DNA from 3 places in the Herbaspirillum sp. C9C3 genome. Region 3 is predicted to be linked to each of the others. Evidence: predicted binding sites of a transcription regulator. Region 3 holds the regulator's gene; each other region holds the start of a gene.
What was found. Region 3 encodes sigma-54, which starts transcription at its own class of promoters, with help from an activator protein. Its sites were predicted from a motif close to TGGCANGNAANCTGCTTT; they were not measured.

Region 1: the regulator sigma-54 is predicted to act here: its motif matches at 5,436-5,453, upstream of HNO82_RS18285 (acetyl-CoA acetyltransferase).
Region 2: the regulator sigma-54 is predicted to act here: its motif matches at 5,329-5,346, upstream of HNO82_RS12265 (nitrate regulatory protein).

Annotation. Positions count from the first base shown of each region.
Region 1 is NZ_JABFMQ010000024.1:3,347-14,110, reverse strand. Features, by position in the region: gene HNO82_RS18305 (dicarboxylate/amino acid:cation symporter) at 57-1,352, shown strand; gene HNO82_RS18300 (PPC domain-containing DNA-binding protein) at 1,434-1,886, opposite strand; gene HNO82_RS18295 (PPC domain-containing DNA-binding protein) at 1,889-2,458, opposite strand; gene HNO82_RS18290 (acyl-CoA synthetase) at 2,455-4,071, opposite strand; gene HNO82_RS18285 (acetyl-CoA acetyltransferase) at 4,183-5,364, opposite strand; gene HNO82_RS18280 (TRAP transporter substrate-binding protein) at 6,129-7,163, shown strand; gene HNO82_RS18275 (TRAP transporter large permease) at 7,267-9,150, shown strand; gene HNO82_RS18270 (SDR family NAD(P)-dependent oxidoreductase) at 9,260-10,030, shown strand; gene HNO82_RS18265 (SDR family NAD(P)-dependent oxidoreductase) at 10,041-10,764, shown strand, end outside.
Region 2 is NZ_JABFMQ010000011.1:15,594-26,357, reverse strand. Features, by position in the region: gene HNO82_RS12295 (RraA family protein) at 1-96, opposite strand, end outside; gene HNO82_RS12290 (SMP-30/gluconolactonase/LRE family protein) at 134-1,054, opposite strand; gene HNO82_RS12285 (MFS transporter) at 1,051-2,388, opposite strand; gene HNO82_RS12280 (amidohydrolase family protein) at 2,400-3,347, opposite strand; gene HNO82_RS12275 (LysR family transcriptional regulator) at 3,475-4,356, shown strand; gene HNO82_RS12270 (YitT family protein) at 4,599-5,276, shown strand; gene HNO82_RS12265 (nitrate regulatory protein) at 5,383-6,642, shown strand; gene atzF (allophanate hydrolase) at 6,668-8,083, opposite strand; gene uca (urea carboxylase) at 8,080-10,764, opposite strand, start outside.
Region 3 is NZ_JABFMQ010000017.1:74,209-84,972, forward strand. Features, by position in the region: gene HNO82_RS15995 (methyl-accepting chemotaxis protein) at 1-1,034, opposite strand, end outside; gene HNO82_RS16000 (monovalent cation:proton antiporter family protein) at 1,263-3,254, opposite strand; gene HNO82_RS16005 (KpsF/GutQ family sugar-phosphate isomerase) at 3,618-4,646, shown strand; gene HNO82_RS16010 (KdsC family phosphatase) at 4,646-5,200, shown strand; gene lptC (LPS export ABC transporter periplasmic protein LptC) at 5,197-5,805, shown strand; gene lptA (lipopolysaccharide transport periplasmic protein LptA) at 5,857-6,465, shown strand; gene lptB (LPS export ABC transporter ATP-binding protein) at 6,468-7,211, shown strand; gene HNO82_RS16030 (RNA polymerase factor sigma-54) at 7,311-8,801, shown strand; gene hpf (ribosome hibernation-promoting factor, HPF/YfiA family) at 8,955-9,317, shown strand; gene grxD (Grx4 family monothiol glutaredoxin) at 9,694-10,005, shown strand; gene HNO82_RS16045 (UbiX family flavin prenyltransferase) at 10,031-10,633, shown strand.

The DNA of each region.
Region 1 (10,764 bases), on a different contig from region 3:
ATCATCGTCCTCTCACCGGTACCTGGTGCCGGTGGCGAGCGAGGGCAGGAGAACACATGAACAAACGCATTCCACAAGCCGCCTACATTTTTGCAGCCATGCTGCTGGGCATCCTGGTCGGCTATCTGATTTTCAACCACTACGGCAAGGATGAGGCCAAGGAGTTGGCCGGCTACGTCTCGATTGCCTCGGACCTGTTCCTGCGCCTCATCAAGATGGTCATTGCACCGCTGGTGTTCTCGACCCTGGTGGTGGGCATCGCCCATATGGGGGATGCCAAGTCGGTGGGCCGCATCTTCGGCAAGTCGCTGGCCTGGTTCTTCATCGCCTCGCTGGTCTCGCTGGCGCTGGGCATGATCATGGCCAACCTGCTGCAACCGGGTGCCGGCGTGGCGCTGCCTTCGCCGGATGCTGCCGGTGCGGGCTTGGCCACCGGCAAGTTCACGGTCAAGGAATTCTTCAACCACCTGGTACCCAAGTCGATTGTGGAAGCCATGGCGCAGAACGAAATCCTGCAGGTGGTGGTGTTCTCGATGTTCTTCGGCATCGCCCTGGCGGCCCTGGGGGAGCGTGGCAAGCACCTGCTGGCCGTCATCGACGACCTCTCGCACACCATGCTCAAGATCACGGTCTACGTCATGAAGTTCGCACCCGTGGCCGTGTTTGCCGCCATGGCGGCAACGGTTGCCGTCAATGGTCTCGACATCCTGGTCAGTTTCGCGGTCTTCATGCGTGACTTCTATTTCTCGCTGGTGCTGCTGTGGTTGCTGCTCATTGCGGTGGGCTTCGTGTTCCTGAAGAAGCGCATCTTCCATCTGCTGGCCCTGATCAAGGAAGCCTTCCTGCTGGCCTTTGCCACCGCCAGCTCGGAAGCGGCCTATCCCAAGCTGCTGGATGCGCTGGATCGCTTCGGTGTCAAGCGCAAGATTTCCAGCTTTGTCATGCCGATGGGGTATTCCTTCAACCTCGATGGTTCGATGATCTACTGCACCTTCGCCACGCTCTTCATCGCCCAGGCCTATGGCATCCACATGCCCATCTCCACCCAGATCACCATGATGCTGGTGCTCATGCTGACCTCCAAGGGCATTGCCGGCGTGCCGCGCGCTTCGCTGGTGGTGATTGCCGCGACCCTGCACCAGTTCAACATTCCGGAAGCGGGCCTCTTGGTGATCCTGGGCATCGATACCTTCCTCGACATGGGCCGTTCGGCCACCAACGCAGTGGGCAACTCGATCGCTTCGGCCGTGGTCGCCAAGTGGGAAGGCGGGCTGCTGAGCGAAGAAGAAGCAGCGCGCGCCGAAGTCGAGATCGAACAGGAAGCCGAAGCCACGCTGCATACGGAAGCCTGATTCGGTAGTTAGTTCAAGAATTGAACAATGCCGCCCGCTGATGAGCCGGGCGGCATTTTTCATGGGAGCAAGGAAAGTGATTCAGGCCGGCAGCGCTTCGGATTGCTTGACCGCAATCCATTCCTGCAAGGTGATCTCGATGGTGATGAAAGAGAGATTGGCACCGCGCACGAAGCGACCGGCAAAGATGCGCCCCTCCGTATCGGCCACCACGCCTTGCAGCGGATGCGCGCTGGCAGGTCCATCGGCAAATCCGATTTCGCCGAACACATTGAGGATTTCCACCCCCGGCCCGTTGATCTCCATCTCGCGCAGACCGGTCGGCGTGGCGTATTGCAGATGGGCATCGATGAGGCTGCCGATGGCACCCCGCACGATGGCCTTGTCCATGCCGTGCTGGCGGCACAGCGCTTCCACGCTTTCGGTGAGGTCCTGGTTGGGTTTGAGGCGGGCCATCACCAGCTTGCCGAGCTGGCCCTGTTCTACGTGGATGTGGTCGTCAAGGGAGTCGCTGTCATGGGCGGGGTGCGTCATCATCATTCCATGGGTGTCGGATGCAATAGACTGAAGTGCGTCTCTTCATCGCTGTTGACGACGAAGGCGCTGCGGGAGAACAGGCACAGGCGCAGGATGAGCGGATCGTCGCCCACCTCCACCGTGTCGAGCAGCAGATGGCCGCCATGCAGCGTGCCATCGCCATCGATGAAACCTGAGTGGCAATGCAGTAAAACTTTTCCGTCGGCGTTCTGGCCGATGGTGATGGCGCCGGTCACGAAGCTGATGACGCCTTCCAATACATGCGGTGGTCCATAGTCATAAGGCCGGCTGGGGTCGCCGGTCTGTTCGATGCGGTGGTAATGCAGGCGTCGCGCGGTCCCGCCGCACAGCCGCCCGACGCCGCCGCGCTGGCCATAGCGTGCCAGCACGCGGCGCAAGGCCGGGCCGACCGGGGTGCCGGGTTGCAGGGTGATACGAAGTTCCTCGGCGGGGTCGGCCTCCAGGTCCAGCGTGCGCGGATAGCTCGGCTGGCCTGCATGAAGGAATTTGCGCACCGCCAGGAAACCGGCGCTGGCCGTGGTCTCGCCAGGTTTGCTGGAGAGTTTCATAGACGGTAGTCGCCCTGCTCTTCCAGCAGCGCCTTGATCTGTTTCTTGACGATCTTGCCGTAGCCCGACTTGGGCATGCTGTCCCAGTAGACGAAACGGCGTGGCCACTTGTACTTGCCGATGCGCGTCTCCAGATGCGCCAGCAAGGCTTCGCCATCGACCTGCTGACCTGCCTTGCAGACGATCACCGCCAGCCCGCTTTCGCCCCACTTGGGATCGGGTACGCCCAGCACGGCCACTTCGGAGACCGCCGGGTGCGTCAGCAGGGCTTCCTCGATCTCGCGCGGATAGACGTTGGAGCCGCCCGAGATGTACATGTCCGAAGAGCGTCCGGTGATGTAGAGGAAGCCATCCCGGTCCACATGCCCGAGGTCGCCGGTATGGAACCAGTCATGCTTGAAGGCCTTGGCATTGGCCTCGGGATTGTTGTGATAGCCCATGAAGACGGCCGGTCCGCGCACGCAGATTTCGCCGGTCTCGAAGGGGGCCAGTTCCTGACCGTCGTCATTGAGGATGGCGATCTGCATGCCGGTGCGCGGCATGCCGCAGGTCCCTACGCGCGCCTGCGGATGGGCGTCATCCTCGAAGTGCAGGTAAGGCGGCAGGAAGGTGATGTTGCCGGTCACTTCGCCCAGGCCGTAATACTGCACCAGCACCTTGCCCAGCTTCTTCAATGCGTGGACCTGGTCGGCGCGATACATGGGCGCACCGGCATAGATGACGTGTTTCAGCGAGCTGTGGTCGTAGCGGTCGACGGACTCATCCTCGACCAGGATCTTGACGATGGTGGGCACCGTGAAGAGATTGTCCACCTTGTATTTCTCCACCAGCTGCCAGGCTTCCTCGACCACCAGCCGTTCGGACGAGAGCAGGATGCTGGCCGCACCGCGCGCGGTATTGACCACGGCATGCACGCCTGCGCCGTGCGACAGCGGTGCCACTACCAGCGAGCGCGATTGATGCGTGAGGCCCGGCATCAGGTCGGCCAGGTGATTGGTGACCACGAAGGCCATCTGGCCATGCGAGAGCATCCCCGCCTTGGGATGACCCGTGGTGCCGGAGGTGTAGAAGAACCACAGCGGATCGTCGTAATCGACTTCGGCCTCGGGGAAGGACTCGCCGCTGCCATCGGCCACCAGCGCTTCGTAATCGAGTTCGCCCGGCCGTGCGTCGGCCAGGGCCACCACGTGTTCGAGTGCCGGCGAGGCGGATTTCACCGCGTCGACATACTGCGCGAAACCACGGTCATACAGCATCACGCAGGCGCCGCTGGACTGGCCCAGATAAGCGGCCTCGGGCGGCGTGATGCGGAAATTGGTCGGCACCCAGACCACGCCCATCTTGAAGGCGGCCCAGGCACTCTCGAAGATCTGCTGGTTGTTGCGTGAGTGGACCAGCATCTTGTCGCCCTTCTTGACGCCACGACGGGTGAGGGCGTGCGCCAGCGCATCGACGCGGGCATTGATCTCGCGCCAGCAGATCAGGCGGTCACTGCCATCGGCGGCGCCTTGTGCCAGGATCAGTCCCGGCTCTTCCGGAAAGCGGCGCGCCACATCCGAGAGCAGGCGGCCCAGGTTCATCACTTTGCTTAACATCGTCTCACTCGTCCCGATTTTTCTAAAGGAAATTGGCGTGCTGTCTTGTTCTCGTTTTTTTGCACATTACTTCATGCGGCGCGCCGCCAGCTCACGGCTGGACGGCGCGCCGGCGCATCACATGCGCTTTTAGTTCACACGCTCCAGAATGCTCACATAGTTGGCCACGGCCGCACCGCCCATGTTGAACACACCGGCATAGCGCGCATTGGCAATCTGCATGTCACCCGCATCATGGGACGCCTGCATGGCTGCCATCACGTGCATCGACACCCCGGTAGCGCCGACCGGATGGCCCTTGGACTTCAGCCCGCCCGAGGGATTGACCGGCAGCTTGCCATCCTTGGCGGTGATGCCTTCGGCAATCACGCGCGCGCCCTGGCCGTGCGGGGCCAGGCCCATGGCTTCGTATTCCAGCAACTCGGCCACGGTGAAGCAGTCGTGCGTTTCCACCAGCGACAGATCATTGAGGCTCAGGCTGGCCTCACCCAGCGCTTTTTTCCAGGCCAGCTCGGCGGCCTCGAAGCGGGTCGGGTCGCGACGCGACAGCGGCAGGAAATCATTGACATGCACCGCTGCCCGGAACTGCACGGCACGCGGCATGGACCTGGCCACATCGGCGGCGCTGATGACCAGAGCGGCGGCACCATCGGAAATGAGCGAGCAGTCGGTGCGCTTGAGCGGTCCGGCCACGAAGGGATTTTTCTCGGAGACCGTGCGGCAGAACTCGAAGCCGAAATCCTTGCGCATGTGGGCGTAGGGATTGACCATGCCGTTCTTGTGATTCTTGGCCGCGATCTGCGCCAGCGCGTCGGACTGGTCGCCGAAGCGGTCAAAGTAGCTCTGCGCGATCTTGCCGAAAACGCCCGCAAAACCGCCCGGGATGCCCGCTTCTTCCTTGGCGTAGCAGGCCTTGAGCAGCACCTCGCCCACCTGCGGTGTGGCCAGCTCGGTCATCTTCTCGAAGCCGATCACCAGCACGTGCTTCGATTGCCCGGCCTTGATCGCCTGCAGGCCCGAATGGATGGCCGCCGATCCGGTGGCGCAGGCATTCTCCAGGCGCGTGGCCGGCTTGAAGCGCAGTTGCGGCAGCGTGTTCATGACCAGCGAGGAAGGAAAGTCCTGGTACAGGAAACCGGCATTGAAGGTGCCGAAGTGGATCGAATCGATGTCTTCCGGTTGCAGTCCCGCGTGCTCGATGGCGGCCTTGGCGACCTGGCCGATCAGCACTTCCGGATCGATGCCGTCGAGCTTGCCGAATTGCGAATGGTTCCAGCCGGTGATGCAGGGTGAGGATGCAGAAACAGTCATGGGGTGTCCTTGTTTCCGTCTTGGACGGGGTCGATGGAGCAGGGGCGCTCCGTTGTTACACACAGGGGCAATATGCAAAATCGGTGCCACGCGCAGGACCGCTCGCTTCACCGCATGCAGCCGGTGTCGAGCATCCCTGGCCTGGGCATCGCACAACCGTTGCCGGCCAAACCGCTGCCATGCGCCGGCCTGCATCTTGCCCGTCTCCTGGGCGGTCCGGCGCAAAGCCGCGCCGGGTCTCGCTTTGTTGTTGATGTTGATGGGGGCTGAGGTGTCCGTCAGGCCCTCCCTGTCATTCCCGACATGCGGGAAAAACCGGAGCGGACAGGGCAGCCTCCACCGACCGCATGAAGATAGCACGTACTTTACGTTAACGTAAATCATTGCGCTGCAGCAGCCAGGCAGAAGCGTTTGTTGCCGGTGGGCAGCATGCACAGGTGTCGACGGTTGCGACACTGTAGCGACAGTCCTGCGACAGGTGTCGCAGCAAGGATGCGTACAAATAAATGTTGGCCAGCGTGATTGCGTGCTTGTACTGGGCCGCCCTTATCGCAGAGAATACAGGCGCAGTGCCGATGAGGAGGGAACACTGCCACGCCGCCGCGGGAGCATCGGGGGGCTTGGCATCCAACTTGCTCTATCGCTGCACAGGCAGTGTTGACCACCCGGCACAGGGAGCTGCACGCCCGATCTGGCGGCCCTGTGTGGTCGTGCCGGATTCAGCAATGTTCAAAATTACAAACAGACAAACAGGAGACAAGCAGATGGAACAATCCACTGGCAAGTTCACGCGCCGCCATTTTTTGAAGACCGCCTCGGTCGCTTCGGCGGCTGCCGCTACCGGCCTGGTATCGACGTCGGCCCATGCGGCCGAGTTCACCTTCAAGTACGCCAACAATCTGCCGGTCACTCACCCGATGAATGCGCGCGCCAAGGAAATGGCCGCCGCCATCGCGGAACAATCCAAGGGCCGCATCGAACTGCAGCTTTACCCCAACAACCAGCTGGGTACCGACACCGACATGCTCTCGCAGGTGCGTGCCGGTGCCATTGATTTCTTCACGCTCTCGCCGCTGATTCTGGGTACGCTGGTGCCTGCTGCGCAGATTTCCGGCATCGGTTTTGCCTTCAAGGATTACAGCCAGGTCTGGCCCGCCATGGATGGCGAACTGGGCGCACACGTACGCAAGCAGATCGAAGCCCGCTCCACGCTGTTCGCCTTCGAGAAGATCTGGGACAACGGCTATCGCCAGATCACCAACAGCACCAAGCCCATCAAGACCGCCGACGACCTCAAGGGCATGAAACTGCGGGTACCGCCGAGCCCGCTGTGGACCTCGATGTTCAAGGCCTTCGATGCGGCGCCGACCTCGATCAACTTCGCCGAAGTCTATTCGGCCCTGCAGACCAAGATCGTGGAAGGCCAGGAAAACCCCATGGCCATCATCTCCACCGCCAAGCTCTACGAAGTACAGAAGTACTGCTCCATCACCAACCACATGTGGGATGGTTTCTGGTTCCTGGGCAACAAGAAATCCTTCGAACGTCTGCCCAAGGATCTGCAGGAGATGATGGCGCGCGTCATCAACGAAGCCGGCATGAACCAGCGCGTCGACGTGCGCAAGCTCAATGATTCGCTGGTCGACGAAATGAAGGGCAAAGGCTTGGCCTTCAACAATGCCGATGCCGATTCCTTCCGCGCCAAGCTGCGCGCGGCCGGCTTCTATGCCGAGTGGAAGAAGAAGTTCGGCGACGAGCCCTGGGCCCTGCTGGAGAAGTACACCGGCAAGCTGGCCTGACCGGCCCGTTCGCCGGGGCTCGTGAAGGCATGAGCCCCGGTGCGATGGGGGCGGCATCGTCGATGCTGTCCCTGTCGCCCTGAATCCATTTCGCTGGAGCTTGATGATGGAAGCTGCAATGACTTACCGCGCCCCGGTCAACATGAACCCGGCAGCGCGCGCCCTGGTCGCATTCAATCGCATGGTGATGCACGTGGTCGGCGCGGTGGCGGCGGCCCTGGTGCTGGCCGAGACCGTGGTGCTGCTCACGGGCGTGATCTACCGCTATGCCCTGCATGATCCCCTGGTATGGTCCGATGAACTGGCCTCGATTCTCTTCATCTGGTTGTCGATGCTGGGCGCGGTGCTGGCGCTGGATCGCGGCGAGCACATGCGGCTCACCGCCATCATCAACAAATGTTCCGAGAAGGGCCGCATCTGGCTGGAAACGGTGGCCGCGCTGGTGGTCTGCATCTTCGTGCTGATGGTGATCCATCCCGCCGTGGACCACGCGGTGGAACAGATGCCCATCACCACACCGGCCCTGGAAATTCCCGACGGCTTGCGTGCGGCAGCCTTGCCGGTTGGCGCCATCCTGATGCTGCTGGCGGCGGTCTCGCGCATGGCGGCCATGACCACGATGCGCCTGCTGCTGTCGGCGCTGGCCGTGGTGGCCGTGATCGGTGGCGCACTGTGGCTGGCCAAGCCCATGCTGCTGGGCATGGGCAATTACAACCTGATCGTGTTCTTCGTGTTGCTCATCGGTGTATGCGTGGCCGGTGGCATCCCCATTGCCTTTGCCTTCGGCACGGCCACCATGGCGTACCTGGCGCTGGCCACGACGGCACCGCTGATGATCGTGGTCAGCCGCATGGACGAAGGCATGTCCAGCCTGATCCTGTTGTCGGTGCCGCTGTTCGTGCTGCTCGGGTCGTTGCTGGAAATGTCGGGCCTGGCCAAGACCCTGATCGACTTCATGGCCGCGCTGCTGGGCCACGTGCGCGGCGGCCTGCAATACGTGCTGCTGGGCGCGATGTTCCTGGTCTCCGGCATTTCCGGTTCCAAGGCGGCAGACATGGCGGCCATTGCTCCGGCGCTGTTCCCCGAGATGAAGAAGCGCGGCTCCAAGCCGGAAGAACTGGTGGCACTGCTCTCGTCCTCCGGCGCCATGACCGAGACCATTCCGCCCAGCCTGGTGTTGATCACCATCGGCGCGGTCTGCAGCGTATCGATCACGGCACTGTTCATCGGTGGCCTCATGCCGGCGGCCATCGCCACCATCGCCATCGCCGTGGTGTGCTGGATGCGTGCGCGCCGCGAGCCGATGCCGGATGTCAAGCGCGCCCCGGTCTCGCTCATCCTCAAGACCCTGATCACCGCGCTGCCGGCGCTGGCGCTGCCCATGTTGATCCGCGTGGCCGTCATCGAGGGGGTCGCCACGGCCACCGAAGTGGCCACCATCGGCGTGGCCTATACGGTAGTGGTCGGGCTGATCATGCACCTGTTCTTGAAGCACCTGAACTTCAGGCGTCTCTATCCGATGCTGGTCGAGTCCGCCGCCTTGTCGGGTGCGATCCTGCTCATCATCGGCATGGCTACCGCGATGGCCTGGGCGCTCACGCAGTCGGGCTTCTCGGCCAAGTTGGTGGGTCTGATGCAGGGCGTGCCGGGAGGCGGGGTCGGGTTCCTCTTGATCACCATCGTCATCTTCATCGTGCTGGGCAGTTTGCTGGAAGGCATTCCCGCCATCGTGCTGTTCGGGCCGCTGCTGTTCCCGGTGGCACGTTCGCTGGGGGTGCATGACGTGCACTACGCGATGGTGGTGATCCTGTCCATGGGCATCGGCCTGTTCGCACCGCCCTTCGGTGTGGGCTTCTATGCCGCCTGCGCCATCGGCAAGGTGTCGCCGGACGGCGTCTTCAACCGGGTCTGGGGCTATCTGGCCGCGCTGGTGGTGGCGCTTCTGGTGGTGGCCTTCGTGCCCTGGATTTCCATCGGTTTCCTCTGATCCCCTCACCAGTCGTCCGAGCGATCGGGAAGCTTCCATGATTGACCTGCCCTAATTAAAAACGGCGGCCCCACCTCCTTGCGGGGCCGTCCCAATCCACGGAGACAATATGAATCGCAATGAGAGCGGCGCCCGCGTGGCGCTCGTGACGGGCGGAGCCATGGGCATCGGCGCCAGCATTTCGCAACAACTGGCGGCCAAAGGGCACATCGTCCTGGTCGCTGACATCAACCTGGAGGCGGCCACCCAGACCGCCGACGCACTGGTGGCCGCCGGCCATCGGGCGGCCCCGCTGCAAATGGATCTCGGCAGCCCCGAGTCGATTGCGCAGGCCTTCGCCCACATCGAGAAGGACTATGGGCGCTGCGACGTGCTGGTCAACAATGCCGGCGTGGCACGCACCTATTCCTTCCTCGACTATCCGCTGGAGAACTGGTTGCAGACCATGAACGTCAACGTCACCGGCGTGCTGCTGGCAGGCCAGCAGGCGGCGCGTCTGATGCTCAGGCAAGGATGGGGACGCATCGTCAATATCTCGTCCATCTCGGGCATTCGTGCGGGCGCCGGGCGCACCGCCTATGGCACCTCCAAGGCCGCCGTCATCGGACTGACGCGCCAGATGGCCATCGAGCTGGCGCAATACGGCATCACCGTCAACAGCGTTGCGCCCGGTCCGGTCGATACGCCCATGACCCAGGCCATGCACTCGGAGCAGACGCGCCAGAGCTACTATCGCCTGGTCCCCATGCGCCGTTATGGCACCACCGATGAGATCGCCTCGGCCGTCTGTTATCTGGCCGCTGAAGAATCAGCCTATATCACCGGCCACGTGATACCGGTCGATGGGGGCTTCGTCGCCGGCGGCGTACTGGAAATCTGAGGGGACGTGCATGGACAAGCTCATGCAAGGCAAGGCCATCATCGTCACCGGCGCCGGTTCGGTCGGCGCGGGCTGGGGCAATGGCAAGGCTGCCGCCGTGCTGTATGCGCGCGAGGGCGGGCGGGTGCTGGCGGTGGACCGCAGCATCGAGGCCGCCATGCAGACGCAGGACATCATCCGCAGCGAGGGGGGCGTGTGTGAAGTGCTGGCCGCCGATGTCTCGCGCAGTGCTGATGTGAAGGCCATGGCGGAGGCGGCCATGGATCATTTCGGTCGGGTCGACGTGCTGCACAACAATGTGGGCATCGCCGAGGTGGGCGGCCCGGTGGAAACCAGTGAAGAGAGCTGGAACCGGCTGGTGGCGGTCAACCAGACCAGCCTGTTCCTGACGCACAAGCATGTGCTGCCGATCATGGAGCGGCAGGGCAAGGGGGCCATCGTCAATATCTCGTCGCTGGCGGCCTTGCGCTGGATCGGTTTTCCCTACCTGGGTTATACCGCGACCAAGGCGGCCATCCTCGCCTTCACCAAGAACGTGGCGATGCAGTATGCGCCCATGGGCATCCGCGCCAATTGCGTGCTGCCCGGCATGATGGATACGCCCATGATCCGCGAACCGCTCAAGGCCTCCTATGGCGGCGATGTCGAAGAGATGCGCGCCAGGCGCAATGCACAGTGTCCGATGGGCTTCATGGGGGATGCCTGGGATGTGGCGCATGCCGCGCTGTTCCTCG
Region 2 (10,764 bases), on a different contig from region 3:
ATCGGCCAGGATGGAAGCGGCAAATTCCGATGCCTGGGCCACGACGGCGGCATCGACGCGGTCGAAATCGCGGATGAAATCAGGTTGGGAGCTCATGGTGATCCTTTGATGAAAACGAAGAGGAAGCCCACGCTCAAGCGTGGGAGTACATGGGCAGGCCGGCTACCGGCACGTCGGCGCGCAGGATGGATCCGGTCTGGGATTCGGTGATGAAGAGGCTCTTGCCATCCGGTCCGCCAAAGGCCAGGTTGGTGGTCGAAATACCGGCTGTGGAACGGATGCGCAGCAGCGGTTCGGCAAACTTCGACAGGCGCCAGATGGAGCCGAAGCCGGTATGGGCGATATAGAGACAACTCTGCGCATCCAGCGCCAGACCATCGGGCCCGGCCATACCGCCGTGCAGGTTGGCGAACACGCCGACCTTGCCGACCACACCGTTGTGATGCAGCGGGATGCGCCAGATCTGCTGCGCCCGCGTCACCGCCACCAGCAGGTGATTGAGGACCGGGTCATGGACGATGCCATTGGGACTGGGAATGGTGTTGATCAGACAGCTCAGCTGACCATCGGGCGCGAGACGGTAGACGCGACCGGTGGCGTCCTGCAATCCGGTCTGACCCTGGTCAGTGAAATAGATCTCGCCACCGGGTCCGAACACCAGATCATTGACACCCTTGAAGCCTTCCGAACCGACCGTCTCCAGCAGTGGCGTGACACTGCCGCTGTCGGGATCGAGCTGTACCAGTCCGCGCTTGTAGTCGGTGATGACGATACGACCGGTCTTGTCGATCTTCAGGCCATTGGGCCAGCCGTCGTATTCGGTGACCAGTTCCCACTGGCCATCCATGGAGATGCGGAAGATCCGGCCATAGGGAATGTCGGTGACGTACAGCCGGCCCTGGCGGTCGAAGGAAGGACCTTCGAGGAAGGAATCGATGGGCAGGCCGCCCCGGTTGGCATCACCCCAGGCGTTCTTGCGGGGCTTGCGAAAATGCTCGGGCAGGCGCGTGAAGACACCGGCCTCGATCACGGGAGGCGGGGCAAAGAAGCTCATGCTGTTTCCTTGGAAGCGGGAGGAACGCGGGACGGATCACCCAGTGCCAGGGTGATGACGGCACCCAGCAGCAAGGCACCGGCCACGAAGATCAACGGATACGTAAAGCCCTGCGTGGCCTGGCGGATGAAGCCGATCACGGACGGCCCGACGAAGCCGCCCAGGTTGCCGATGGAAACGATCAGCGCCAGGCCGCCAGCCGCCGCACGTCCGGTCAGGAAGCCCGAGGGGATGGCCCAGAAGGTCGCCTGGAAGGAGAGGATGGACGCCACCGCGATGGTAATGGCCAGCATCTTCAGCAGCGGCGTATGCAGGAAGGCCGAGATCGCCAGCGACACGGCCGCCAGCACGATGGCCCCGGCCACGAAGAACAGGCGTCGCTCGCTGCGATTGGCCAGACGCGCCCAGAGAATCATCGCCACCGCACCGACCAGGTAAGGAACGGCCGCGACCAGGCCAACCTGATGCGATGGCAGGCCGAACTCGCGGATGATCTGCGGCAGCCACAAGCCAATGCCGAGGGAACCGATGATGCCGCAGAAGTTGGCAGCGGCCAGCGCGAACACACGCCAGTTGGTAAAGGCATCCTTGAGCTTGTTGCCATGACGGGCGGCCAGGACGTTCTGTTCGGTGGACAGGGCATTGTCCAGCCACTGCTTTTCGTCAGGGGTGAGCCAGGCAGCCTTGGACGGGCGATCCGGCAACAGGAACAGGCACAGCACGCCCAGCAGCACAGCCGGCAAGGCTTCCAGCAAGAGCAGCACCTGCCAGCCCTGATAGCCCCACATGCCGTGCAATTCCATCAGAGCGCCCGACAGCGGCGAGCCGATGATGTTGGCGATCGGAATGCCGATCAGGAAAAAGGCCGTGGCCTTGCCGCGCCAGGCACCGGGGAACCACTGCGTGAAGTACAGGTAGATGCCCGGCGTGAATCCGGCCTCGGCCATGCCCAGCAGGAAGCGCGCCAGAGCAAAGCTCTTGGGACCGACCACGAAGGCGGTGGCCATCGAGATCAGGCCCCAGGAAATCATGATGCGCGAGATCCACATGCGGGCGCCGAAGCGATGCAGCGCCAGGTTGCTGGGGATCTCGAAGAGAAAATAGCCGATGAAGAACAGCCCCGCCCCCAGACCGAACTGCGACGGTGTCAGGCCCAGATCCTTGTTCATGGTCAGCGCGGCGAAACCGACGTTGATGCGATCGAGGTAGCTGACCACGTAGCACAACAGAATGAAGGGAATGAGACGGCGCAACACCTTCTTCATGATGGCCTCTTCGCTGACGACGGGTGTAGCCACAGCCGCTGCTGCGGGAGAAATGGAAACCTGCGACATGGGCGACTCCGTCAGAATTGGTAAAGGCGAGTGGGGTTGTCGACCAACACGGTATGCACCATCGCGTCCGAACCCAGCCAGGCCGTCATGACATCGAGCAGGCGTGCATCGTCGGGCTTGTGTTGCTCGGTCGGATGCGGCCAGTCGCTGCCCCACACCAGCTGGGACGGCGCCACTTGCAGCAGGGCGCGCGCCAATGGTGCGACGTCCTCGTAATCGGGGGCGCCACGCTTGCTGTGGAGATAGGCGCCGGAGAGCTTGACGCTGGCGCGCTGCTCGCGCATCAAGCCGGTGACGAAATCGAATACCGGATGGGTCGGGCCGGCCTGCAGGGGAATGCGGGCGAAGTGGTCGAACACCAGAGGCACCGGGAGCTTCGATAGCAGCGCACGGTTGTTCAGCAGGACCTCATTGGGCATGTTGACCTGAAGATGCCAGCCCAGCGGCGCCACACGGCGTGCCAGCGGCTCCATCATCGCAACGCTGGTGACCGACCCCAGCGCCAGGTTGAAGCGCAGTCCGCGCACTCCGGCGTGATGCAGGCGCTGCAGTTCGGCGTCGCTGACCTGGTCATTGACCACGGCCACGCCACGGGCGACATTGCCCAGTTGTGCCAGCGCATCGAGCATGCAGCTGTTGTCCACGCCATAAGCCGAAGGGGTCACCACGACGTTGCGCGTCGTACCCAGTCGCTGTTGCAGATGACGATACATGGCCACGGTGGCCGGCGCATGCAGCAGCTTGGCGCCGGGCGCCCATGCGAAGCGCGGGTCGTAGATGTGCATGTGACAGTCGCAGGCATCGGCCGGCAGACGGCTGGCGGCGTGTTCGCTGCCGGAGGAATGGGCATAGGTTTCGGATTGCGCCAGCGCCAGCGGCAGGTATGTCGCGGCCCCGAGGCCAAACGCGAGGTGCGCGCTGCGCCGCAGGAAATGGCGCCGAGAAGGCAAGTCTTGCATCGTACTGGTCTCCATGTTGTCGTCACCGCCGAGGGCGAGTGTTCTTGTTTGGAGGGCAGTCTACGTGCGGGAATATTTAATGTATATTTGCTTTTATTTTTGAATTCATAACTTTCAGGAATGAATCATGGACTTCCGTGATCTCAAGTATTTTGCCGTCATCGCCGAGGAAGGGCATGTGGGACGGGCTGCCGAACGGCTCTACAAGACACAGCCGGCGCTGACCAAATGTATTGATCGCCTGGAAGAACAACTGGGTGCACCGCTGTTCGAACGCGTGGGGCGCGGCATCCGCCTGACCGCGGTGGGTGAGGCCCTGCTCAACCGCGCGCGGCGCATCAGCCTGATGATGGACGAGACCGCCCGCGAGATCGGCGACTATGCCCACGGGCGCGAGGGCAACATCCGCCTGGGCTGTATCCCCACCCTGGCCGAGCACATCCTGCCGGGCATCTGCCAGCAGCTGCTGGCGGAGGCGGAGAAGGTCACGATCGATCTGAAGGTCTCCATGAACGACGCCCTGCTGGAGGGATTGAAGGCGGGAGAACTGGATGTGGTGCTGGGGCCGATGATCCAGGATGACGAAGTCTTCCATACCGAAGAGATCATGCGCGACGAGATGGTCGTCATGGCCAGTCCGAATCATCCGGTCTTCGACAGGAAGATCAAGCTGCGCCACCTGCTGGACTATCAATGGGTGCTGCCCGCGCAATCGGTCCTGAGCCGCCAGTGGCTGGACAACGTGTTCGACCGCCATCACCTCCCCCGCCCCACGGTCCAGATCACCCCGACCGTGCTGAACATGATCATGCCGCTCATCGAGCGCAGCAACCTGCTGGGCTTTGCCTCCAAGCTGAACCTGCTGGCCGGGCGCGGCCATCTGCGCGAAGTGGTGCTGAAGGAGACCACCATGCTGCGCCGGATGGGACTGACCTACCGGCGCGATACCTATCTCTCGCCGGCGGCACTGAGGCTCATCAAGATCATTCGCGGCACTTCGCTGGACTAACATTTCCAGCCCTTCCGAAAATTCAGGCTCTGGCACATTTCCTGCTTGCCCAGAAGTGTTGCAGCGGCGCCGCGCCGTCTCATCCGGCTCTCGCCGCACTGCAACAAATCCATTACCATGCGCCCCAGCGGCGGCTGTCGACGATTGAAGGCAGCTGCACACCGTTGGCTGTACCGGCTTACCCGCCGACCTGGCCAGCGACGTGACGCGTTCGTTATCCACGATTGATGATTGGTATTGCCATGACGACTTCCACTGCGGATTCCTCGCCCTCCTCGCCCATTGCCGCTGCGCCCGCCGCACGTGCCAGTACCGCGGCCCTACCTGCCGTGCGCCACAGCTGGATCGACAACCTGCAAGGCCAGCTCTTCGGTGTGGTGATGATCGCCTTCGGCATGTCCATGCTGCACAGCCTGGGCCTGATCATCGGTCAGATCGCCGGTGTGGCCTTCCTGGTGACCTATGCCACCGGCATCAGCTTCGGCATGGCCTTTACCCTCATCAACCTGCCCTTCTACCTGCTGGCCGCCCTGCGCATGGGCGCCGCCTTCACCTGGCGCACCCTGGCCGCCGTCACGGCAGTCTCGGTACTGACCAACGTAGCCGGCAACTACATCAGCTACAGCCACCTCGATCCCGCCGTCGGGGCAGTGCTGGCCGGACTGTGCGTGGGCATCGGCCTGATCGGGCTGTTCCGCCACCAGGCCAGCTGCGGCGGCATGAGCATCCTGGCCACCTACGTGCAGGAACGCACCGGCTTCAAGGCCGGCTGGCTTCTGATGGGCTTTGACCTGGCGCTGTTTGCGACGGCGGCCCTGTTCCTGCCGATGGATCGCGTGTTCTATTCGCTCATCGGCGCCATCACGATGAACCTGTTCGTGGCGTGGAATCATCGCTACGAATGGTATATCGCCCGCTAAGGAGCGGATGCCGGGCAAGTCGATTCCATTACAATCCGGGGATGCAGCGCCATTGCATGAAACTTGCTGGCGCTGAGGGTCTCCCTGATTCTTCGTCCTGCCGTCCATGAGCCAAGTCCTGAACTACCTGATCACCGCCCGCCGCTGCGAAGTGGAGGAACTGCAACGCCTGGCTCGCACCTGCCAGCTGGTACTCACCGTGGGCAAGCTGATTCATTGCCTGCAGCAGGAACGCGGGGTCTCCAACATCTATCTCGGCTCGCGCGGCGAGCGGGATGCGCAAGAGTGCCAGGAGCGCGTAGCGGCGAGCCAGGCGGCACGGTGTGAATTCGATACCTGGCTGGAATCCACCGAGCACGACAACGCTCTCTCCAATGGCGCGCGTCTCTACACCCGCATCGCCTTCGCCCTGCATGCACTGGACGGGCTGCCCAAGCTGCGCGCCGATGTGGTGGCCCTCACCTGTACCCCGAGCGCCAGCTACGAGCGTTTCAAGACGGTGGTGGGCGCCCTGCTGGCGCTGGTGTTTGAAGCGGCCGATGTGGCCGTGGACCCCGAGATATCGCGTCTGCTGGTGGCGCTGTTCAACCTGATGCAGGGCAAGGAATTTGCCGGACGCGAACGGGCCGCCGGTGCTGCCGCGTTTGCCATGGGCAAGATCACGCGCGAACAGGAACAGACCATCGAAACCCAGATCGAGATGCAGGAACAGGCCCTGCGTCGTTTCGAATCCTTCGCCGAAGGTTTCCGCAACGAGTGGAGCGCCATGCAGGCCACCCTGCCGCTGGCCGATCTGGAAAGGCTGCGTCGCAAGCTGCTCACCGCGCATGGCCGTCCGCTTGATCCCGAACTGGCCGATGCCTGGTACCAGTGCTGCTCCACCCGCATGGATGGCCTGCACCGGGTCGAGATCCATCTGGCCAACTACCTGCAGTCGCAATGCAGGGACAAGATCGCCGAATTGCAGAAGGAACTGGACCACCAGGGCCAGCTCTTCAGCCAGGATGATGCACTCGATCCATTGGCCCCGCTGGTCGCCTTCCCCTCCAGCCTGGAAGACCAGGCGCTGCCGGACCAATCGCTGCGTACCGGGGTGGGGCCGCACCTGACCCACTCCATCGTCGACATCCTGCGCACCCAGTCCGAGCGCCTGCAGAACCTGACCCAGGAACTGGCCACCGTGCGCGAGAGCCTGGAAGAACGCAAGCTCATCGAGCGGGCCAAGGGTGTGCTGATGATGAAGCAGGGCCTCAACGAAGAAGCCGCCTATCGCCTGCTGCGCAAACACGCCATGAACCAGAACCGGCGCATCGCCGAAGTGGCGCAGGCCATTCTCTCGCTGACCGAAATCCTGCCGGACGCCTGACCAGGCGTCCGCCCTCCCCGGTCACTCACGCCGCCAGCAGGCGGTTTTCGATCTGCCGCTGTCCGACCAGTGGCCTTCCATGTGCGCGCTGCAAGGCATCGGCCACGCCCAGCAGTGCCTGGTCGGTGAAGGCCGGGCCGAATACCGTGATGCCCCAGGGCAGGCCGTTCTTCATGAAGTTCATCGGGGTGGCGACGGCCGCGTAGTCCAGCATGTTCATGAAATTGGTGTACCAGCCCAGATCCGAATTGCGCTGCACCGGCTGCTCGTGCAATTCCTCCAGGGTCACCGGACGCGGATAGGCAGGCGTGACCACGCAATCGACAGTGCTGAGGATGCGGTCGCATTGCACCTTCAGTTGCTGCAGGCGATATTGTGCGCGGAAGGTATCGACGGCGCTGTACTGCGGTGCCTTGCGCAGCACGTCGCGAATCACCGGGAGGATCTCCTCAGGCCGTTCCTGCAACAGCGCTTCGATGGTGCTGTAGCGCTCGGCCACCCACGGGCCCTCGTAGAGCAGGCGCGCTGCCTCCAGAAAGGGGCTGAAATCGATGGACACGGGTACGCCGCCGATGGCCTCCAGTTGTCCCAGCGCTTCCACGAACAGGACCGGACTCTCGCTGCAGCCGAGGAATTCCAGCTGGCGCGGTACTCCCACGCGCAAGCCCTCGCGTGGCGCCTGGAAGGCCGCTGCATCATTGTGCGGCAGGTTGGCCCTGCTGTATTCGTCGCGCTCGTCGGGCTGTCCTGATTGCGTGCAAAGCGCCAGCAGCTGACTGGCTTCGGCTGCCGTGGCGGTGAAGAAGGTCACGCAATCCAGCGTACGGCAGGCGGGCACTACCCCGGCGGTGGAGAGCAGTCCCTTGGTCGCCTTCAGTCCGACCAGATTGTTCAGGGCGGCAGGGACGCGGCCACTGCCGGCCGTGTCAGTGCCCAATGCAAAGCTGCTCAAACCCAATGCCACCGCCAGCGATGAACCGGAGGACGAACCGCCGGAAGGATAATCCGGATGCACGCTGTTGCGGCAGGCGCCATAGGGCGAGCGGGTGCCGTTGAGACCGGTGGCGAACTGATCCAGATTGCATTTGCCCATCGGCACCGCACCGAGCGCGATCAGTTGCGCTACCAGGGTGGCACTCTCGCGCGGTACGTAGCTGAAGGCCGGACAGGCCGCCGTGGTGGCAATACCCGCCAGGTCGATGTTGTCCTTGATCGAGAAGGGCACACCATACAGCGGGAGGCTGTGCGGGGATTGCCGTTCCAGCGCCTGCAGGTAGGGCTCGGTCTCTTCCTCGCTCAACAGGTGGAGGTAGAGCCGGTATTGCGCATTGAGTGCGATGGCACGCTCACGCAGGCGGCCGATCACGGTGCGCGGGGACAGGCTGCCATCGCGATAGGCCGTCGTGAGCGCATCGATGCGCAAGTCGAAAGGATGGATCATGCGGCCTCCTGTTCAATCTCTTCCATGACCAGCACGCACTGTCCCGCACGTACCGGACTGCCCGGCTGCACCCGTACTTCGGCGACGATGCCGGCTTCGGGGGCGGCGATGTTGATTTCCATCTTCATCGATTCCAGAATCATCAGCAGTTCGCCTTGCGCCACCCGCTGGCCGGGACTGACCTTGACCTGCCACAGGTTGCCGGCAATGGGCGCATCCACGGCCAGTTGTCCCGCCTGCAGGGGTTGGTCTTCCTGCATGAGGGCACTGCCTTCCTCGCTCTCGTAGTCGGCCTGGCCGTTGGCGATCCAGCGCTGGCGCTCGGCATCGAAGGCTGCTTGCTGATGCTGGCGGAAGGCAGCGATACCCTCGGCTTCGCGTTGCAGAAAATCCTGGTAGTGCGCCAGATCCAGTCGCGTCTCCTCGATGCCGACCTCGAAGCGGCCCAGCGGGAAGTCGCGGCGGATGGTCTGCAATTCTTCGGCCGTGACCGGATAGAAACGGATCTGGTCGAAGAAGCGCAGCAGCCAGGGCTTGCCCCGGAAGGCCGCGACTTCGCGATAGCGGTTCCACATCTGCAGGGTGCGGCCCACGAACTGGTAACCGCCCGGTCCTTCCATGCCATAGATGCACATATAGGCACCGCCGATACCTACCGAGTTCTCGGCAGTCCAGGTGCGCGCCGGGTTGTACTTGGTCGTGACCAGGCGATGACGCGGGTCCAGCGGCGTAGCCACCGGCGCGCCCAGATAGACATCGCCCAGTCCCATGACCAGATAGCTGGCATCGAACACGGTCTGGCGCACCGCGCCGATATCCTTGAGGTCGTTGATGCGGCGGATGAATTCAAGATTGCTGGGGCACCACGGTGCATCCTTGCGCACGGTGGTCATGTATTTCTCGATGGCGAGCTGACAGGCCGGGTCGTCCCAGGACAAAGGCAGGTGCACGATACGCGAGGATACCGTCAGGTTCTGGCGGGCGCAGACGGCATCCCACAATCCGGCGATGGTCTCCAGCAAGGTCGGCAAGGGCAAGGCTTCCGGCTGGTAGTGCACCTGCAGCGAGCGAATACCGGGCGTGAGGTCGATCACGCCGGGAAGATGCTGTTCTTCCAAGGCCGCGATCAGGGCATGCACGCGGAAGCGCAGCACCAGGTCCAGTTGCGGGCTGCCCACTTCCAGCAGCAGATTGGCATCGCCCGACAGACGCGCCACCAGACGGTGTTCATCCTGTCCCAGGTCAAGCACGACGGGCGAGGCCAGCGGTGCCGGCGACCAGTCCACCGGCTGCGGCTGCAGGCTGGTGATACCGGCTTGTGCGGCCAGGGCGATGCGGCGTGCAGTGCTCACCTCCACCGGAACGAAGCGCAGCTTGTCACCGGCCTTGAGCTGGCCAATCTGCCAGAGATCGGCCTCGATCACCGTGACCGGGCAGACGAAGCCGCCCAGGCTGGGGCCATCCGGTCCGAGGATGACCGGCATGTCGCCCGTGAAATCGACGGCACCGACGGCATAGGGATTGTCATGAATGTTGGAGGGATGCAGGCCGGCTTCGCCACCGCTGTCGCGCACCCATTCCGGCTTGGGACCGATCAGGCGCACGCCGGTGCGGCTGGAATTGAAATGGACTTCCCAGTCGGTGGCGAAGAAGGTCGCCATGTAGGTCGGCGTGAAATATTCCGGCGCGCCATGCGGACCATAGATCACGCGGACCTGACGTACCGCATCGAGGGCGGGATACAGGTTGGCCGGCAAGACCTGGCCGACCGCGGGCATGTCACCCTCGGACAATGGCAGCAGATGCAGGATGTCGCCACTGGCCAGCGCACGACCCGCATGACCACCAAACTGGCCCAGCGTGAAGGTGCTGCGGCTGCCCAGATAGGCCGGCACCTGCACGCCACCGCGCACGGCCAGATAGCTGCGCGCACCGGCGCCGCTGATGGTGCCAAGCTTCAGGGTGCTGCCGGCGGCGATGTGCAACACGGTGGCCATGGGCTGGGCTACGCCATCGAGCAAGACCGGGATCACGGCACCGGTGACCACCACCCTGGCGGCGGTATTGAAACGCAGTACCGGCCCCATCATGGTCACTTCCAGTCCCGCCGCATCCTCGGCATTGCCCAGCAGGCGATTGCCCAGCCGCAGGGCGCGCTCATCCATGGGCCCTGAGGGCGGCACGCCGACGGCCCAATAACCGATGCGGCCAGGATGATCCTGCACCGTGGTCTGGGTACCGGGTGACAGGACCTCCACCGTATCGGCGTGATAGACCAGTTGTTCCAGACAACGCGTCCATGGCTGGCCGTCGGCAAAGGGGGCATCAGCCAGGATCTGGCGCAGGTAATGCTGATTGGTTTCCACGCCATACAGCAGGGTCTCGCGCAGCGCCGCATCCAGCGCCACACGGGCAGCTTCACGGGTGGGCTGCCAGCCGATCAGCTTGGCGATCATGGGATCGAAATACGGCGGGATCTCACAACCGGCCTCGACCCAGGTATCGATGCGCAAGGTCTGCCCATCGGCAGGCGGGAAATCGACGGCGGTCAGCAAGCCCGGGCAGGGCTGGAACTGGCGCCCCGGATCTTCCGCATACAGACGCGCCTGGATCGCATGGCCACGCGGCTGCAAACGGGACGCCAGTTGCGACAGCGGTGGCAGGTCGCCGGCTGCCAGTTC
Region 3 (10,764 bases):
GTATCGACCACCTGACGCACCACTTCCCCGCCGCGCACCGCCACTGCGGAGGCGGACTGCGCCAGTTCCTTGGCCTGTTGGGCGTTGTCGGCGTTGTGGCGCACGGTGGAGGTCAGTTGCTCCATGGCGGAGGCGGTTTCTTCCAGTGCGCCGGCCTGCTGCTCGGTGCGCGAGGAGAGGTCGAGATTGCCCTGTGCGATCTCGCTGGAGGCCGTGGCGATGGTGTCCGTACTCAGGCGTACCTGGCCCACGATGCCCTGCAGGTTTTCGTTCATCTGCCGCAGCGCCTGCATCAGCTGGCCTGTTTCATCCTGGCTGTGTACCTCGATCTGCTGCGTGAGATCGCCCGCTGCCACCGCCTGCGCCACCTTCACGGCCCGCTGCAGGGGACGTGAAATGGCCCGTACCAGCAGTACGCCCATGAGCAGTGCCACGATCAGACCGGCGCCCATGGTCACGCCCATCACGACCAGCAAGGTCTGGTAGCGCTGCTGTGCCTGTTCATGCAGCTCGCGGCCCACGGTGCGCTGCAAGTCCATCAGTTGTGCCAGTGTGGCGTGCGCATCGGTATAGAGCTTGAGCATGGCGCCACCAGACAGTTCGATGGCCCCCTGGAAATCGCGGTTGCGCAAGGCATCGGCGGCGGCCTTGACGCCATCGGTGGCGAACTTCCGACGCTGGGGTATGAGCTTCTCCAGCAGTGCGCGCTCATCACTGTTGAGCTGGGTGTCTTGATATTGCTTGAGGACGGCGTCGTTGGCCTTGAGGGCTTTCTCGATCTTGTCCATGTTGGCGTCGATGTCGCCGGAGTCGCCCGCGATGGAGGTGGAGATGCCGTTGCGCGCCGCATCCAGTGCGGCCGACATGCGCTCCAGTTGAGAGAAGGCGACCAGTCGGTCTTCATAGAGCGAGCGCATCTGGGCATTGGTCGAGCGCAGACCGACCAGGCCCACTACGCCCGAGGCGACCAGCAGCAGCGCCAGAAAACCGATGACGAAAATCAGGCGTGCCCTGATGGTGAGTTTGCTGAACATGTTCCTCCCGGACTTCACTTTTGTTTTCTCTACAACGGATTCATTGTGTGGACCCGTAGTCCTGATGCGTGCAGGGAAGCGATATGGTCGCTTCCCTGCCGCCCGGAAACACTAGCATTTCCCGTACCAGGGGAACAGGTGTGCGAAGGCGCAAGTGAATATTTATTTTTGGCAGGCTGGAATGATGAGCTGACCTGCTGAAGTCCGCCGGATCGTCTGCCGGATCGGCTATTTGCTGAGCAGGCGCTTTTCGGCCCGCAGGATGCTTTCGGAACTGCCGCGCAGCACCACGATGTCGCCCGCCATCAGAACGGTATTCTCGGCGGATTCCAGGCGTTGCTTTCCGCGCCGCAACATGGCGACTTCGGCACCGCATTGGGTGGGCAGGTCGATCTCGGCCAGGGTATGACCGACTGCACTGGCACCGCCGATCAGCGTCACCGATTGCAGACGCACGTTCATGCCCACGCCATCGGCCTCGGCGTCCGACATGCCGTGGAAATAACCACGCAGCGAGGCGTAACGTTCATCGCGCGCATCCTGCACCCGGTGCACCACCCGGCGCAGCGGAACACCCAGCATCACCAGTGCGTGCGAGGCCAGCATGAGGCTGCCTTCCAGTGCTTCCGGCACGACTTCGGTGGCCCCCGCGGCCAGCAGTTTTTCCAGGTCGGCATCGTCGTGGCTGCGCACGATGACGGGCAGCTCGGGTTCCAGTTCGTGGGCGTGATGCAGGACCTTCAGCGCCGAGGGCGTGCTGGCATAGGTCACCACCAGCGCCGCCGCGCGGTGGATGCCGGCGGCGACCAGGCTCTCGCGCCGTGCCGCATCGCCGTAGGAGACATTGGCGCCCCCGTTGCGGGCGTCCTGCACCAGTTCCGGGTCCATCTCCAGCGCATGATAGGCGATACCCTCCTCTTCCAGCAGGCGCGCCAGGCTTTGGCCACTGCGGCCGAAGCCGGCGATGATCACGTGCTTCTGCACACCCATGGTGCGGGTCGCCAGTTGCGTCAGGGCCAGCGATTGCAACATCCATTCATTGGCGGAGAACTTCATGACGATGGCATCGGACTTGGCCAGGATGAAGGGCGTGGCCAGCATCGACAGCACCATCGCCGCCAGGATCACCTGAATGAGCATGGGATCGACCAGCTTGAGACCACCGGCCTGGCTCAACAGCACGAAGCCGAATTCCCCCGCCTGCGCCAGGCCCAGGCCCACGCGCAGCGCCACGCCGGTGGTCGAACCGAACAGGCGCGCCAGTCCGGCGATGAGGGCGAACTTGAGCAGCACCGGTCCGGTCAGCAGGAGCAGCACCAGGAACCAGTGATCGACCAGCGTACGCACATTGAGCAGCATGCCGATGGTGATGAAGAACAAGCCCAGCAGCACATCGCGGAAGGACTTGATGTCTTCTTCCACCTGGTGCTTGAACTCGGTCTCGGAAATGAGCATGCCGGCGATGAAGGCGCCCAGGGCCAGCGACAGGCCGGCCTTCTCGGTGATCCATGCCGCACCCAGCGTAATCAACAGCAGGTTGAGCATGAACAATTCCTGCGAGCGCCGCTTGACCACGATGCGGAACCAGCCGCGCATGAGCTTGCTGCCGAAGAACAGCAGCAGCGCCAGCACCACCAGCGCCTTGCCCACCGCCCAGCCCAGCGTGACCATGATGTTGCCGGAATTGTTGGCCAGCGCCGGGACCACGATGAGCAACGGCACCAGCGCCAGGTCCTGGAACAGCAGCACGCCGAGGATGCGGCGACCGTGTTCGGTTTCCAGTTCCAGCCGTTCGGTCAGCAGCTTGGAAACGATGGCCGTGGAGGACATGGTCAGCGCCCCGCCCAGCGCGAAGGCCGCCTGCCAGCTCACGTTGGCGAACTGCGGCAACACCATCGCCGCCCCCCAGCCCAGCAGCATGGTGGTGGCGATGGTCGCGGCCACCTGCGCCACGCCCAGGCCGAAGACGATGTGGCGCATGGCCGAGAGCTTGGAGAGCGAAAACTCCAGCCCGATGGAAAACATCAGAAATACCACGCCGAATTCGGCCAGGGCATGGGTGGTTTCATTGTCCTCGGCAAAGGCCAGACCGTGCGGGCCGATGATGATGCCCACGACCAGGTAGCCCAGCATGGGCGGCAGCTGCATCATGCGGAAGGCGACCACGCCGAGCACCGCCGCAGCCAGAAGGAAAAGGGTCAGTTCCAGTCCGGAAAACATTGCTGTTGGGTTTCTTGTCAAAAGCCGCCGCAGACGGCGGGGTTCGATGTGAATAAATTGGCAACGCACCAGCAAATGACAGTTCATCCAGCCAGCGTGCAGAGTGAAGGAAAATACCGGGCGGCGACCAGAAGAAACGCCGTAGAATTCATACGTGTAGCGCCACAACAGCAGAGTTATTCACTACCGCAGAGTACCCTCTGCCCCTGTTGCGATGCCATTCGCCATCCCCGTCCTGGGCCGGGAATCCCCCGTGGCTGCGGTGCTGCGGTGCGACGCAACGCGGCGCTTGGCATCAAATCCGGCAGCATTCCCTTACATCTGGCAAGTTTTTTGCTTTGCTAATTCGTTTATACTTCGGTTATGAGTGTAACCGATGACAAAACCACGCCTGCATCTTTTTCGGCCGGGGCTGCCCGTCGCGCCATCGACCTGGCACGCCAGACCCTGCAGATCGAAGCCGATGCCATCCTGGCACTGAAAGACCGCCTGCGCGACGACAGCGCCGAGCCATTGGCGCGGGCCGTGCAAGCCGTGCTGCAATGCGAAGGCCGCGCCGTCGTCTCGGGGATCGGCAAATCCGGCCACATCGGCCGCAAGATGGCCGCCACGCTGGCCTCTACCGGTACCCCCGCGCTCTTCATGCACCCGGCCGAGGCCGCGCATGGTGACCTGGGCATGGTGACGGCACGTGATGTCTTCATCGCCATTTCCAATTCCGGCGAAACGGCCGAGCTGCTGGCCATCGTTCCCATCATCAAGCGCATGGGCACGGTGATCATCGCCATGACCGGCAACGACGACTCCTCCCTGGCCAGGCTGGCCGCCGTGCACCTCAACGTCGGCGTGGCCAAGGAAGCCTGTACCCTCAACCTGGCCCCGACGGCCAGCACCACGGCTACCCTGGCCATGGGCGATGCGCTGGCGGTGTCGCTGCTGGACGCACGCGGTTTCGTCGAGGAGGATTTTGCCCGCTCCCACCCCGGTGGTGCACTGGGCCGGCGCCTGCTGACCCACGTGCGCGACGTCATGCGCAGCGGCGAAGCGATTCCCGCCGTGCGTCCGGATGTGTCGCTCTCGGCCGCGCTGATGGAAATCACGCGCAAGGGCATGGCCATGACCGCCGTGGTCGATGAGCAATTCCGGCCCATCGGCGTGTTCACCGATGGCGACCTGCGCCGTCTGCTGGAGCGCGGTACGGACTTCACCAGATTCCGTATCGCCGATGTCATGCACGCCCATCCGCAGACCGTCCAGCAGGACCAACTGGCGGTGGACGCGGTGCAGCTCATGGAACAGTTCCGCATCAACCAGCTGCTGGTCACCGATGCGGACGGCGTGCTCACGGGCGCGCTGCACATCCACGACCTGACTCGCGCCAAGGTGATCTGATGAACGCGCCAGCCTTCGCCAGCACCCTGCCCGCTGCTGCACTCGCCAAGGCGGCCGCGATCCGCCTGATGATCTTCGACGTCGACGGGGTACTGACCGATGCCGGTCTGTACTACGGCGACGAGGGGGAAGTCTTCAAGCGCTTCAACGCCCTCGACGGCCACGGCATCAAGATGATGCAGCAGTACGGTACCGCCGCCGCCATCATCACCGCGCGCCAGTCTCCCTACGTGTTGCGCCGCGCGCGCGACCTGGGCATTGCCCATGTGTTCCAGGGCATCCATGACAAGCGCCAGGCCTTCGAGCAATTGCTGCAGCAAGTACAGCTCACCCCGCAGGAGTGCGGCTACCTGGGTGACGACATCATCGACCTGCCGGTGCTGACCCGCGTGGGTTTCAAGGCCTGCATGGCCAACGGTCATCGTGAGGTGAAATCGCGCAGCGACTATGTCACGCAGGCCGCCGGCGGCCATGGCGCGGTGCGCGAGATCTGCGACCTGGTGCTGGCCGCACAAGGCAACTACGAGGCGGCGCTGGCGCCGTACCTGGCATGAGCGGGCGCAGCGGCGAACGCCAGGCCGAACGCATCCGCCTGGCGGTGATCCTGGTGATCCTGATCGCGGCGGCCCTGGGCAGCTTCTGGGTCATGCAGGTCATGCGCGCCTCCGGCGACCAGCAGCCGGCGCAGCGTCCGCGCGGCAAACCCGACTACTATCTGGAAAACTTCAGCTACGTGAAGATGGGTCCGACCGGCCTGCCGCGCTATGACGTTTCCGGCGTCAAGATGGTGCACTTCCCCAGCGATGACTCCTTCGAGATCACCAAGCCGGTGGTGCACAACCTGGACCAGAATCAGGCGCCCATGCAGCTCTATTCGGATACCGCACGGGTCACCGACGACCAGACCCAGATCCACATGTACGGCAATGCCAATGCAATCCGCGCGCCCTACAAGGGCCGCGAAGAAATGCACCTGGTCTCGCAATACCTGCTGCTGTTACCCGATGATGAAATCGTCAAGACCGACAAGCCGGTCGCCATGACCATGGGGACCACGCGCCTCAATGGGGTGGGCATGGTGGCCAACAATGCGACGCAGGTGGTGCAGCTGCTCGGCAATGTACGCGGCTATTACGAGCCCGCACCGAAGAAACGCTAAGCCGGTTCAGTCCCGGACAAGAACGCCAAGAATCGAACAGACAGGAAACCAATGAAACGCTCACTCTTACTGCCGATGCTGATGCTGGCTGCCGTGTGCGGTGTGGCCAACGCCGAGAAGGCGGACTCCACCAAGCCCACCAACATCGAGGCAGACCAGATGGTCTATGACGACGTGCGCCAGGTGAAGACCTTCACCGGCAACGTCGTGATGACACGTGGCACCCTGATCATCAAGGCCGGCCGCGTGGTATTGACGACCGATCAGTACGGTTATGAAAATGCGGTGCTGTATGCCGCGCCTGGTGCGCTGGCAACCTTCCGCCAGAAGCGTGACGGCGGCCCCAATCTGTGGATCGAAGGCCAGGCCGAGCGCATCGAGTATTCGGAGCAGACGGAAGTGTCCAAGCTGTTCCAGCGCGCCCACATCCAGCGCATGGACGGCGACCGCATCACCGATGAAGTCAACGGCGAATTCATTTCCTATGACAGCCGCGCCGAATTCTATTCGGTCAACAACACTGCCAGCGGCCAGAGCAAGCCGGGCGCGGGCCGCATCACGGCCGTGATCCAGCCCAAGAACCCGCCGCCGGCCACGGACGCCCAGCCCGCAGCACCGGCCCAGCCGGCAGCGCGTCGTCAGAACGGAAAGGACCAGTAAGGATGGTAGCCAGTTCGCTGGTCGTTCGCGGCCTGAAGAAAAGTTACGGCGCGCGCCAGGTGGTGCGCGATGTCTCGATGGAAGTGCGCAGCGGCGAAGTGGTCGGCCTGCTCGGCCCCAATGGTGCCGGCAAGACCACCTCGTTCTACATGATCGTGGGGCTGGTACCCTCCGATGGCGGCGAGATCGACCTGGATGGCGCGCCCATTTCGCGCATGCCCATTCACAAGCGCGCCACCATGGGCCTGTCCTACCTGCCGCAGGAAGCCTCGGTGTTTCGCAAGCTGACGGTGGAAGACAACATCCGCGCCGTGCTGGAGCTGCGCCAGGAAGACGGCAAGCCGCTCTCGCGCGATGAAATCGAGGGCCGCCTCAACAACCTGCTGCACGAACTGCAGATCGAAAAGCTGCGCGAAAGCCAGGCCCTGTCACTGTCGGGCGGTGAGCGCCGACGCGTCGAGATCGCTCGCGCGCTGGCCACCGATCCGCGCTTCGTGCTGCTCGATGAACCGTTTGCCGGTATCGACCCGATTGCGGTGATCGAGATCCAGCGTATCGTGCGCTTCCTCAAGGAGCGCGGCATCGGCGTGCTCATCACCGACCACAACGTGCGCGAGACGCTGGGCATCTGCGATCGCGCCTACATCATCAACCAGGGCACGGTGCTGGCCAGCGGCAATCCGGAAGAGATCATTGCCAACGAGTCGGTACGCCGCGTCTATCTGGGCGAGCACTTCCGCATGTAAGCAGCACAGTCGCCCTACGTATCGAGCATCACCGACACCCAGGCATCACGCAACGACAGGCACAGCAACCCGCGGGCCACGCCGCTTTCAGAAAGACAGATGAAACAGTCGCTCCAGTTACGTACCTCGCAGCACCTCGCATTGACGCCGCAACTGCAGCAGTCGATCAGGCTGCTGCAACTGTCGACGCTGGAACTGCACCAGGAACTGGAACAGATCCTCTCCGACAATCCCCTGCTGGAGCGTCTCGATGACGCTCTCGACAATTCGGTGCGTCTGCTGGCCGACGGTGCCGTCTCCAGTTCGCCTTCCAGTGGCGTGGCCGACACCCCTCATGAAAACAGCGGCGAAGCGACGCCCGCTGCCAGCGATGGCGATTCCAGCTTCGAGTACCAGGACAACAATCCGGACACCGGTGTCACCGGTGATGCCGACTGGAGCTTCGATGACGTCGCCCGCAGCGGCAAGTCACCCGATGACGACGATGCCCGCCCGCAGCTGGAAGCCCATGAACTGACCCTGCGCGAACACCTGCTGGAACAGATCCGCGTGACTGCGCGCACCCTGCGCGATCGTGCGCTGCTGGAACTGCTCACCGATGCGCTCGACGAGAGCGGCTATCTGGAAGAACCGCTGGAGGACATCCTCGCGCGCCTGCCTGAAGAGCTGGGTATCGACATGGAAGAGCTGTCGATTTCGCTCAAGCTGCTGCAGAGCCTGGACCCGGCCGGCGTGGGCGCGCGCAGTGCCGGCGAATGCCTGGCCTTGCAGATCCGCCGCCTGCCCAAGATCCCCTTTGTCACGCGCAAGCTGGCGCTGAGGATCGTTGAGGATTACCTGCCGCTGTTCGCCCAGCGCGACTTCAACAAGATCAAGAAGGCCCTCGATTGTGACGACGAAGACCTGCGTGAAGCCCAGGCCGTGATCCGCCAGTGCCGTCCGCATCCGGGTGCCGAATTCGCGCGTGACGCCTCGGACTACGTGGTGCCGGACGTGATTGTCAAGCAGACAAAGAACGGCTGGCAGGTCATGCTCAACCATGAGGTCATGCCCAAGCTGCGCGTCAATGCGATGTACGCCAGTGCCTTGAAGCAGGCCAAGGGCGAAGGTTCGCTGTCCTCGCAGTTGCAGGAAGCCAAGTGGCTCATCAAGAACATGCGGCAACGTTTCGATACGATTTTGCGCGTCGCGCAGGCTATTGTGGAACGTCAAAGAAACTTCTTTTCCCATGGTGCAGTGGCCATGCGCCCCCTTGTGCTGCGTGAAATTGCTGATACACTGGGTCTACACGAGAGCACCATCTCTCGCGTGACGACTCAGAAATACATGCTCACTCCGCATGGTATGTTTGAGTTGAAATACTTCTTCGGTAGCCACGTCGCGACTGAAACCGGAGGCGAAGCTTCCTCCACCGCGATACGGGCGCTGATCAAACAGTTGATAGGAGCCGAAAACCCGCAGACCCCATTATCCGATAGCAAGATTGCGGATATGCTGGCAGAACAAGGCATGGTGGTCGCGCGACGCACAGTCGCCAAATACCGCGAAGTGTTGAAGATTCCGCCAGTCAATCTCCGCAAGTCCCTCTGAGTTTTTCCTCAGTTTTTCTGCAGTACCGTTGCTGTGTTCAGGCAAGCATCCCGACTGATGCCCACGCCATCCGACACGAAGACCGTGCCCGTGGTACAGCTGCAGCAGGATCGATTGCACGAACCTCCAGTGACTTCACGATAGGAGTCTTGTATGAATCTGACCATCAGTGGACACCACCTCGAACTGACCCCCGCCATCCGGGAATACGTGCAAAGCAAGCTCTCGCGTATCAAGCGCCATTTCGACAACGTGATCGACGTCAGCGTGATCCTGAGCGTAGATAAACTCACAGAAAAGGAAAAGCGCCAAAAAGCGGAAATCAACGTCCACATCAAGGGGAAGGATCTACATGCGGAAAGCATCGCACACGACCTCTACGCTGCCATTGACACCCTGATCGACAAGCTCGATCGCCAGGTCATCAAGCACAAGGACAAGTTGCAGGAGCATCACTCCATTGCCAAGCGCCTGCCGGACGACACGCCCGAGGATGCGGTAGCCGGAGCGGCATAAGCCAGGACACCAACGGCAAGCCACCTCGCAGCCTGCAGGGCTGCTGAGAAAGCCAGCCGGATTTCACGAGGAAGGGGCGCGCAAGCGCCCTTTTTCATTGGGGCCACAGCATCTGTCGATGCCTGTGAAAAACATATAAATCATTACGCAGGGCGACTGCCCGGCAAACCCGGCAGTCAACATTGTTCACCGCTCTGCTTGAATGTCTTGCGCAGCACCCTCATCTACTGCCCAGAGGAAACTGCATACGGTATAAATCATTTCCTTGATGCAATTTCCCGCCGGCTCGGACGGACGAATGGCGTGCTGCCGATTTCAACGCGCCTGCCGGCTTTTCCCTATAATGTCGGGCAATCCCATTTTTAAAGGCACAGCCATGAGCGACGTCCAATCCTGGATCAAAGAAACCGTGACCCAAAACCCTGTGGTGCTGTTCATGAAGGGCACTGCACAGTTCCCGCAATGCGGCTTTTCCGGCAAGGCCATCCAGCTGCTCAAGGCCAGCGGCGCCGAGAACATCGTCACCGTCAACGTGCTGGAAAGCCCCGACGTGCGCCAGGGCATCAAGGAATACTCGAACTGGCCGACCATTCCCCAGCTGTACGTGAAGGGTGAATTCGTCGGTGGCTCCGACATCATGAGCGAGATGTACGCCTCGGGCGAGCTGCAGACCCTGATCAAGGGCTGAGTCTGCCCTGCCCCGTAGAGCGCGCATGAGTGCTTCTTCCAGTCAGCCCCGCCAGCGCCTGATCGTTGCGATCACCGGGGCCACCGGGGCCATCTATGGTGTCCGGCTGCTGGAACACCTGCGCAAGCATGGTCAGGTCGAGACGCATCTGATGGTCTCCGAAGCCGGCGTGCTCAATCTGCACCAGGAACTGGACATGCGGCGCAAGGATGTGGAAGCGCTGGCCGATGTGGTGCACAACGTGCGCGATGTCGGCGCGTGCATCGCCAGTGGCTCGTTCGCCTCTGCCGGCATGGTGGTGGCGCCCTGTTCGATGAAGACCCTGGCCGCCGTGGCGCATGGCCTCTCCGACAATCTCATCACCCGTGCAGCCGATGTGGTGCTCAAGGAACGCCGCCGACTGGTGCTGATGGTGCGCGAGACCCCGTTCAATCTGGCCCATCTGCGCAACATGACGTCGGTCACGGAAATGGGCGGCGTGATCTTCCCGCCCCTGCCCGGCTTCTACCAGCGCCCTGCGTCCATGGAAGAAATGGTGGATCACACGCTGGGGCGCGTGCTGGACATGTTCGGGATTTCCATGCAGTTGACGCCGGAGTGGCAGGGCATGAAGGGCAATCCGGGCTGACGCTCTTCGTGTCCCGCAACATCTCTTCCGACGCCGGATTGCAAATATCTCAGATTGGCGTGGGTCCTGCGCTGTTCATCGGCTAGAGGATCAAGCCTTTCACCGCTTCAGAAAAATGGCCGCAGCTCATC